Regions from separate parts of the Bifidobacterium sp. MSK.17.10 genome, predicted to be linked through region 1. Evidence: riboswitches for the same ligand, from Rfam matches in the RefSeq annotation. Region 1 holds a riboswitch; the other holds the start of a gene.
What was found. A riboswitch is a leader RNA that binds a small molecule or an ion and turns the genes downstream of it on or off. The one in region 1 is predicted to bind thiamine pyrophosphate.
Positions count from the first base shown of each region.

Region 2: linked by a shared signal. The riboswitch ahead of KSX58_RS04200 (ECF transporter S component) and the one ahead of KSX58_RS01995 (hydroxyethylthiazole kinase) in region 1 are both predicted to bind thiamine pyrophosphate.

Region 1 covers NZ_JAHOJD010000002.1:123,827-128,280, reverse strand. Annotated here, with positions in the region: gene KSX58_RS02005 (aldo/keto reductase) at 1-831, opposite strand, end outside; partial or broken gene KSX58_RS02000 (MerR family transcriptional regulator) at 1,093-1,502, shown strand; TPP riboswitch at 1,680-1,793, shown strand; gene KSX58_RS01995 (hydroxyethylthiazole kinase) at 1,784-2,668, shown strand; partial or broken gene KSX58_RS01990 (thiamine phosphate synthase) at 2,801-3,550, shown strand; gene thiD (bifunctional hydroxymethylpyrimidine kinase/phosphomethylpyrimidine kinase) at 3,685-4,454, shown strand, end outside.
Region 2 covers NZ_JAHOJD010000004.1:50,980-55,433, forward strand. Annotated here, with positions in the region: gene KSX58_RS04185 (acyltransferase) at 1-384, shown strand, start outside; gene KSX58_RS04190 (hypothetical protein) at 546-857, opposite strand; gene KSX58_RS10590 (DUF4839 domain-containing protein) at 856-1,215, shown strand; TPP riboswitch at 1,186-1,289, shown strand; gene KSX58_RS04200 (ECF transporter S component) at 1,321-1,935, shown strand; gene KSX58_RS04205 (TenA family protein) at 2,015-2,716, shown strand; gene KSX58_RS04210 (aldo/keto reductase) at 2,850-3,857, opposite strand; gene KSX58_RS04215 (DNA-deoxyinosine glycosylase) at 3,988-4,454, shown strand, end outside.

The DNA of each region.
Region 1 (4,454 bases):
GACCGCCTCAGGGGTGTCGTGGCGAAAGAACATGCTGGTCTTGGTGTCAAGGCCCGCGATGGTTGTCATCTCGCTGTCGGAGAGCCGGAAATCGAAGATGTTCAGGTTTTCTTCCATGCGCTCCTTGTGCGTGGACTTGGGCAGAGCGACGATGTCGCGCTGGGTGAGCCAACGCAGGATCACCTGCGCGACGGACTTGCCATGTACCTCGCCAATCTTGGCCAGGGTGGGATTGGAGAACATGTTCTGCATGCCCTCCCCGAACGGAGCCCATGCTTCCTGAGCCACGCCCCGCTTGACCATGTTCTTGCGAGCTTCGATCTGCTGGTTGAGCGGATTAGTCTCGACCTGATCGGCCATCGGGGCGATCTCATTGAAGGCGACCATGTCGGCCAGACGGTCCGGATAGAAGTTGCTCACGCCGATGGCGCGGATCACGCCGTCCTTGTAGAGCTTTTCGAGTGCACGCCACGCGCCGTAGGTATCGGAAAACGGCTGGTGCAGTAACACCAGATCGAGATAGTCGGTGCCAAGCTTCTTCAAGGACACATCGACGGACCTCAGCGTGTTCTCATAGCCGTAATTGCTGATCCAGATCTTGGTAGTGAGGAACAGATCCTTACGATCGATACCGGAATCCTTGATTCCTTGGCCGACTTCGGCCTCGTTGAAGTACGACTGTGCGGTGTCGATATGGCGGTACCCGGTCTCGATGGCCTCGCGCACGCAGCGAGGAGCATCGTCCTTGCTGATCTGGAAGACGCCGTATCCGATCTTCGGAATCTCAACACCGTTGGCAAGTTTCACGTATTCCACTGTTTTTCCTTCCATAAATTCGTCGGTATTCAGTGCCGGCATGTATGCCGTTCTGACCCCCAAGATAAAATCCGGTAGCTGCTACCGGTCAAATTACGGCACGCCGGTACTATCTACCGGTATTAATAACCGGAAATGTGACATGATAGGTACAAACAAAAAAGAACAATGCGCCTCAAGCCCGACCCCATCCGGCGGCACCCGCCGAACGTCCTGCCGCGCAGCGTCCGAAAGGAGCCACGTATAGCAATCACGGCAGTGCCACTCCATAAGAACATGAAAACCTATACGATGAAGCAGGCCTGCAAACTAACCGGCATGAATTACGAAGCATTGAAGTTCTATTGCAATTCAGGACTCGTGCCCGGTCTCAAACGAGACCAGAACAACCGACGCGTCTTCGACGCGCGATGCATCGCATGGATCAACGACCTGACATGCCTCAAACGCTGCGGTCTGGGCATCAAGGAGATGCGGCACTACACGCAGCTCTGTCTTGAAGGTGAGTCATCGATACCGGAACGTCAGGAAATCCTTGCCGAAAAACGCGAGCATCTGGAGACGCAATGGAGGAACTGCGTAAAGCCATCGCCTACATCGATGAAAAACAGCGCTTCTACGCCGACGTGACTGCCGGCAGGACGGCATACTGCAGCAACGTCATCGACACGACGCAAAGCGACTGACTGCGTTCCGTAGGTGATTTTTGCGTTCCGTAGGCGATCAGCTTCGAATCCGGACACGAGCAAACGCCTAATTCCAGGCATCTCGCCGATGCTTATCCGGCAGCAACCACCTACGGAAGCCCAAAATCACCTACGAAATCGCGCCTGTCAAGGGACGTAGATAGATTAAGCACTGTTGTAAACATGCGGGGGTGCTTGATGGCCAAGTCCATCAAGCTGAGATAGGCATGAACGCCTGACCCTTTGAACCTGTTGGTTAGGACCAACGTAGGGAGCAGATCATGAGCGATGACTCATCCGCCAATGACGCACTCGGCGCATTGCGTGCCGCCATCAAACAAGCCGTCATGGACGTACGCGAGCAGACGCCGCTGGCGCAGTCGTTCACCAATTTCGTGACCATCAATCTCGTTGCCAACGCACAGCTTGCGGCGGGCGGCACCGCGGCCATGAGCTATCTGCCGGATGATGTGATCGCCACCGCCGAAATCGCCGGATCGAACTACATCAACGTGGGCACGTTGCTGCCGTTCTTCAAGGACGCGCTGCCGGAAATCGCGCGCAAACTGCACGAAAACGGCAAGACGTGGGTGCTAGACCCGGTTGCTGCGGGCATTGGCGAAACACGCACGTTCATTCTTGAATCGTTCCGTGACGCGCCTCCGACCATTGTGCGCGGCAATGCGAGCGAGGTCATCGCGCTTGATGCGATGTGGGGGCTGGCCGACGCCGACAGCACTGATCCGACCACGCGTCCGGCTGGAGTGGAGGCCGTTGACGAGGTCGACGCGGCCATCGACGCGGCCAAACGTGTGGCCCGCCATTTGGCGAAGCACTCCCCCGTCGGCAAGGGCGCGGTTGCGGTGTCCGGCGCGGTTGATCTGGTGACCGACGGCGAGCGCACGTTCCGCCTGCCCGGAGGCAGCGCGATGATGACGAAGATCACCGGCGCCGGCTGTTCGCTCGGCGGCGTGACCGCAACGTATCTTGCCGTGGCCGAGCCGCTGGTCGCCGCCCTTGCCGCGTCGCTGCTGTATGATCGTGCGTCCGAAATCGCCGAAGTCAAATCCGATGGCCCCGGTTCGTTCCAGGTGGCGCTGCTCGACGCGCTGTGGAACGTCACCGCCGATCAGGTGGCCGCGTCCGACATCATCGAAACCAACTGACCGCAACGTTCCGTGGATGGTTTCGCACCATCGCAATCGTATATACGGAATATATACGTTCAGTGCGGTGCGACGGAAAATAACAAGACTTCTTCTGGAGCACTTACCCAAAGAACAACAAAGGGGAAACCAATGAATAATTATCCATTCGCCTCGATGCGCGACTGCTTTGATATGAGCGCGTATTTCGTGGTCGGTCCGCAGGATTGCAAGGGCCGGCCGGTGACGGATGTGGTGGATGACGCGTTGCGTGGGGGCGCGACGTTCATCCAATTGCGCGCCAAGAACGCGGATGCGAAGGATATCACCGAAATGGCCCGCGATATCGCGCAGGTCATCAAGAACAGCGGCAAGTCCGATTCCGTGGCGTTTGTGATCGACGACCGCGTGGATGTGGTGTGGCAGGCGCGCGACAAGGGCATCAAGGTGGATGGCGTGCATATCGGCCAGACCGATATGGAACCGCAGGAGGCTCGCGCGCTGCTCGGCGAGGATGCCATCGTGGGCCTGTCCGCCGAGACCGAAAGTCTGGTGAAGCTTATCAACGAGCTGCCGAGCGGCTGCATCGACTACATCGGCGCCGGCCCGCTACATGTGTCCACCACCAAGCCGGAGGCTTCCGTGGGCGGCAACGACGGTTCCGGGCACACGCTTGACGAGGAACAGATCAACGCGATTTGCGCGGCGAGCGAGTTCCCGGTAGTGGTCGGCGGCGGCGTACATGCCGACGATATGGAGATGCTGGCCCGTTCGAAGGCGGCCGGCTGGTTCGTGGTGTCCGCGATCGCCGGTGCCGACGATCCGGAAGCGGCCACCCGCGAAATGGTGACGCGCTGGAAGGCGGTGCGCGGCGACGCGAAGCACGGCTATGCGCCGCGTGTGAAGTAGTCCGTCGTACAGGAAATCGACAAGCCCGCTGAGATGAGCGAGAAGTTCCGCAAGGGTGGTTCTACACTGTATCAGTGAGCTCAGTGAAGATAATCAATGAATCAGTGAGCCTAATAAGGAGAGTTACCATGACTAGCACATTGCCACCGGTATTGAGCATCGCAGGATCGGATTCGTCCGGCGGTGCCGGCATTCAGGCGGATTTGAAGACCATGCTCGCCAACGGCGTGTTCGGCATGACCGCGATCGCGGCGCTGACCGCGCAGAACACCACCGGCGTGACGATGGTCACCAACACTCCCCCGGAAATGCTTGCGGCGCAGATCGACGCGGTGTTCGAAGACATTCCGCCGGTGGCGGTGAAGATCGGCATGGTGTCCAGCGCCGAGCTCATCACCGTGATCGCCGACCGTCTGACCGCGCACAACGCGAAGAACGTGGTGCTCGACCCGGTGATGGTGGCCACGTCCGGCGCGAAGCTCATCGAGGATGATGCCATCGCGGCGCTGACGTCCAAACTGTTCCCGCTGGCCACCGTGATCACGCCGAACATGCCGGAGACCCAGGTACTGTGCGACTTGGCCGTAGAGCAAGGTGCGGGCGCAATCGACTATGAGAACGGCGAATCCATCTCCACCGAGAACGACATGGTGACCGCAGGTCATCTGCTCGCCGGCCATTTCGGCTGCGCGGTGCTCGTCAAGGGCGGCCACGGCACGCATGACGCGAGTGACGTGCTTGTCGAGCCGGATGGCAAGATCACCTGGTTCCGTTCCCGTCGCATCAACAACCCGAACACGCACGGCACCGGCTGCACGCTGTCTTCCGCCATCGCCAGCCATTTGGCTCTTGGCGAGGCGCTGCCGACGGCCGTCGACCATGCCAAGCTGTACCTGAC
Region 2 (4,454 bases), on a different contig from region 1:
GACGTCGTTGCCGTACCGCTCGCCCTGTGTGGCATCGTCTTGGTTTGCCAAAGCGGTTTCGGTTTGCTGCCTGGTATTGTCGCCCAACCTTTGGCCGTGTGCGGATGCCTGATATTGGTGGTGTTCGCACTTACCTGCAACGTGGTATCCGACCTGCTTTCCACGCCACCTGTCCGTTGGCTGGGGCGCATTTCATTCAGCCTGTATCTGACCCATCTTCCCGTCCGCGACTGGATTGTGCCGTACATTCCCGTACAGGGTCTATTGCGCCCGATGGTTTTGTTTGCATTGTGCCTTCTGGTGGCGGAGGCGTTCTATCTTGCCGTGGAACGGCCTGCTACCAGACTGTCAAGGAGGCTGGGAAAGGCGAAAAGGGAAGCCTGATGTATTCCGCTTGCGCATGGTGCTTTAGGCGGAATCGCCGGTTTGCATGAATGGCGATTGAGCGACCGGTATACGCTTCCTGCGAGGACATGTTCGGCATGTTCCGCGGCAAGGCGTGCATTCGGAAACTGATCCGCGGAAACATGTCCGGCCACGGCAAGTCAGTCGCCATCACTTTGGAACATGGCATCCACGGAAGCGCGTACCTGCCCGGTGTCCTGTCGTGGCCCGTCAAATACCATCAGGGAGATGGAGTTGGTACGTAGTTCACTCAGCGAGCTCAGCAACGGACGCACCGCCGCGGTGCTGCCCAAAGCGACCGTGCGCCCGTCATCATCAAACGGAACAGGACATCCTACATGTTTATGAGTATCAACAGCTATCAGAATCTCTTCGACCGTCTTGAGGATAAGTTCGATGCTTGCCTCGCCGACGCCCGCATAGCCGAGAACGATGGACGCCGCAACAGGCATGGACTCTGATCCGACGCAGACGGTATTCGTGGCATGTCAATTGAATTATGATTCCCTTAGTTTCAGATTCGAAGGAATCGTCTGGAGCGATTTCCACGACGGTTCGGTCGGCATTCCCGCCTTCGTGCGCGAAGGACAGAACGTCCACATCAAAGCAACAGTGGACAAATACAATCCCGACAGCGGCTTTCCCGCATATCGATGGGTTCCGTGTTTTTCCGAAGGCTCAGGACTTTCGGAAAAACACGGAACCCATTTTTCCATTTCACGAGACTTTTGGCCGACATGTGGAATACCAGCCTGGAAACGCGCCGAACCATGTAATATCGCTTGCGGACACGGGGGCCATTATGGCTGAGAGGAAGCGACCGCTTCAACCGTATGAACGTATACCGGATAATGCCGGCGCACGGACGTCTCTCTACTTCCCGTGCCTTTGCATAAGAGAAAGGCACATACCTTTATGACTGAAGAAAACCAGTCTTCCGCAGTTCGCAAACCCAACGTCAAATGGCGTGTGGTCGACATCGTCGTGGCCGCGATCGTTGCCGTCGCATCCGGCGTGATCTTCTGGGCCTGGGACTTCATCTACGCCGTCCCGACCGCCCTGTTCGACAGCCTCACCCCGGGACTGGGCGGACTCTTCCATTTCATGTGGCTGTTCGCCGGCCCGCTCGTGGCCATCATCATCCGCAAGCCCGGCGCGGCCTTCTTCGGCGAAACCATCGCCGCGGTCATCGAAACGCTGCTGGGCAATCCATTCGGCGTGGCGCACGCACTGCTGATCGGCATGGCCCAAGGACTCGGCGCCGAAATCGGCTTCGCGGTCTTCGTATACCGCAAGTGGAACCTGCTCACCGTGACCCTGGCCGGCGCGTTGACCGGCCTATCCAATGGCCTGTACGAATGGGTCGTCACCGCCGGCTGGTCGACACTGCAAGGCGTCGTGTTCACCGTCTGCTGCGTCATCTCCGGAGCCGTATTCGGCGGAGCGCTCATGTGGTTCGTACAAAAGGCGCTCGCCAAAACCGGCGTGCTCGACCGCTTCGAATCCGGCAAGGCCGACGTCGTGGCCTGAACCACGCAACTCACAATCCAACAACAAACATAGAAAACATGCCGGCCGTCCGCCGGCGTATCCAAGAAAAGAGAAAATCATGACCAACCACGTTCCAGAAGCAACGAAACCCGCCAGCGGAGACTACGCTTGGCTGGGCGCGGAAGCCGGCTCCGTCGCCGACCTCATGTACATGCTCAACACCGAGGACTGGTACGACGCCATCAACTCGCGTTTCGTCAGCGAGCTGCTTGACGACACCTTGCCGGAATCCATCCTCAAGGCGTATCTGATTCAGGACTTCAAGTTCTATAACAACGGCATGATGGCACGTCTCATCAAACTCGCTCCACGTCAGGAGACCAAGGACATGCTCGCGGCGCAATCGCAGTGGTTCGCCGACAACGAGGCCACCTACTTCGAGCACTTCCTCGAGGCCTATCACGTCGGCCAGGAGGAATACGACGCGACCGAACCGACCCCGGCCAACAAGGAGTACGGCGCATACCTCGACAGCCTGTCCGACAAGAGCTGGCCGGAACTGATCACCGCGATCTGCTGCATGGAATGGCTGTACCTCGCATGGGCCAAGCGCACCGTCGATGCCGACGTCATCCAGCAGGTGCCGGTGCACAAGGGCTGGGTCGACCTGCATGAAGGCGCGCACTTCCGCAAGTGGGTCGGCGACCTCATCTCCCTGGTCAACGAATACTGCTCCATCGATGGTCCGGAAGCCGAAGTGTTCCGCACCATCGTGCATCTGGAGCGCCGCTTCTTCGACGACTCCTACCCGCAGGAGTGAGCCTGCGATCCACGACCGCATAAGCCATGAGCCTGGCGCGTACGATCGATGTCGTACACGCCAGGCTCATTTGTTGCGGTTCCGTCCGGAGCCCGATTTCCTCGTGCGCGGCTGCCGCGCGAGGGCGGCCCGTCTACAGCGAGATCCCGTCGATGCGGCGGAGCTCCTCGTCGCTGAACGAAGTGTTCCTAAGCGCACCGATATTGTCGATCAGCTGCTGTGGACGGGACGCTCCGACCAGCACCGAAGCCACCATGCCGTCGTGCAGCAGCCAAGCCAGTGACATTTCGGCGAGCGTCTGTCCACGCTCGGCGGCCAGATCGTTCAGGTCGCGAATCTGCTGAAGCCGTTCCGGCGTCAACGCGCTCTGCTGCAGGAATCGTCCGTCATGTGCGATTCTGCTGTCCGCCGGAACGCCGTTCAGATACCGGTTGGTCAACAGTCCCTGGGCGAGCGGGGAGAAAGTGATAAGGCCTTTGCCAAGACGGTGCGCGGTCTCCTTGAGCCCATTGCGTTCCACGGTGCGGTCGAAGATGTTGTAACGGTTCTGGTTGATGATGAACGGCACATGCATCTCATCCAAAATGGCGGTGGCCTTCTCGAGTGTGGGGCCATCATAATTGGACAGGCCCACATACAGCGCCTTGCCGCTGTTCACGGCCGTGGCGAGCGCGCCCATGGTCTCTTCGAGTGGTGTGGATGGATCCATGTGGTGGTGGTAGAAGATGTCCACGTAGTCGAGGTTGAGGCGTTTGAGGCTTTGGTCGAGTGAGGCGAGCAGGTATTTGCGGCTGCCGAGGTCGCCGTAGGGGCCGGTCCACATTTCGTAGCCGGCTTTGGTGCTGATGATGAGTTCGTCGCGGTGGTGGTGGAAGTATTCGTGCAGGAGTCGTCCGCAGTTTTTTTCGGCCGATCCGGGTTCGGGGCCGTAGTTGTTGGCCAGGTCGAAGTGGGTGATGCCGTTGTCGAATGCGGTGAACACGATGCGGCGCATGGTGTCGTATGGGGTGGTGTCGCCGAAGTTGTGCCAGAAGCCGAGGGATATGGCCGGCAGTTTGAGGCCGCTTTCGCCGGCATGGTTGTAGGTCATGCTGTCGTATCGGTTTGGCGATGGCGTATAGACGGTGGTCGGTTCGAGCATGTTTTCTCCTTTGAATATGCTGCTCATGTCGTATCCGCAATCAACATACACGTCCGTTTGTCGTGCCGCAACATTGCGCAATACAATAAGGCGCATCGCGGTATTCGATGCGGTGGTAGGAGAGTGGCCCATGCGTGTGGAACATGGATTCGGTCCGGTTTGGGATGCCGGATCGCGCGTGTTGGTGTTGGGTTCCGTGCCAAGTCCGAAGTCGCGTGAGATGCGGTTTTATTATGGTCATCCGCGCAATCGTTTCTGGCCGGTCATGGCGGCTGTTTTCCATGATGATGGTTGTCTGCGCGAGTGCCGGGACCCGGACCAGATTGTGGGGTTGCGTAGGGATTTCGCTTTGCGTCACCATATGGCGTTATGGGATGTGATTGAGTCGTACGACATCGATGGAGCGAGCGATGCCAGTATCCGTAATGCGGTGCCCAATGATCTTTCCCCGATAATCATGCGATCGAAAATCGCCCATGTCTTCACCACTGGCGCGAAAGCCGCGCAACTGTACCGTAAGCTCTGCGTTCCGCTGCTTCGGGCGCATGGATTGGACGGCATGCCGATGACGCAGCTGCCATCCACCAGTCCGGCGAA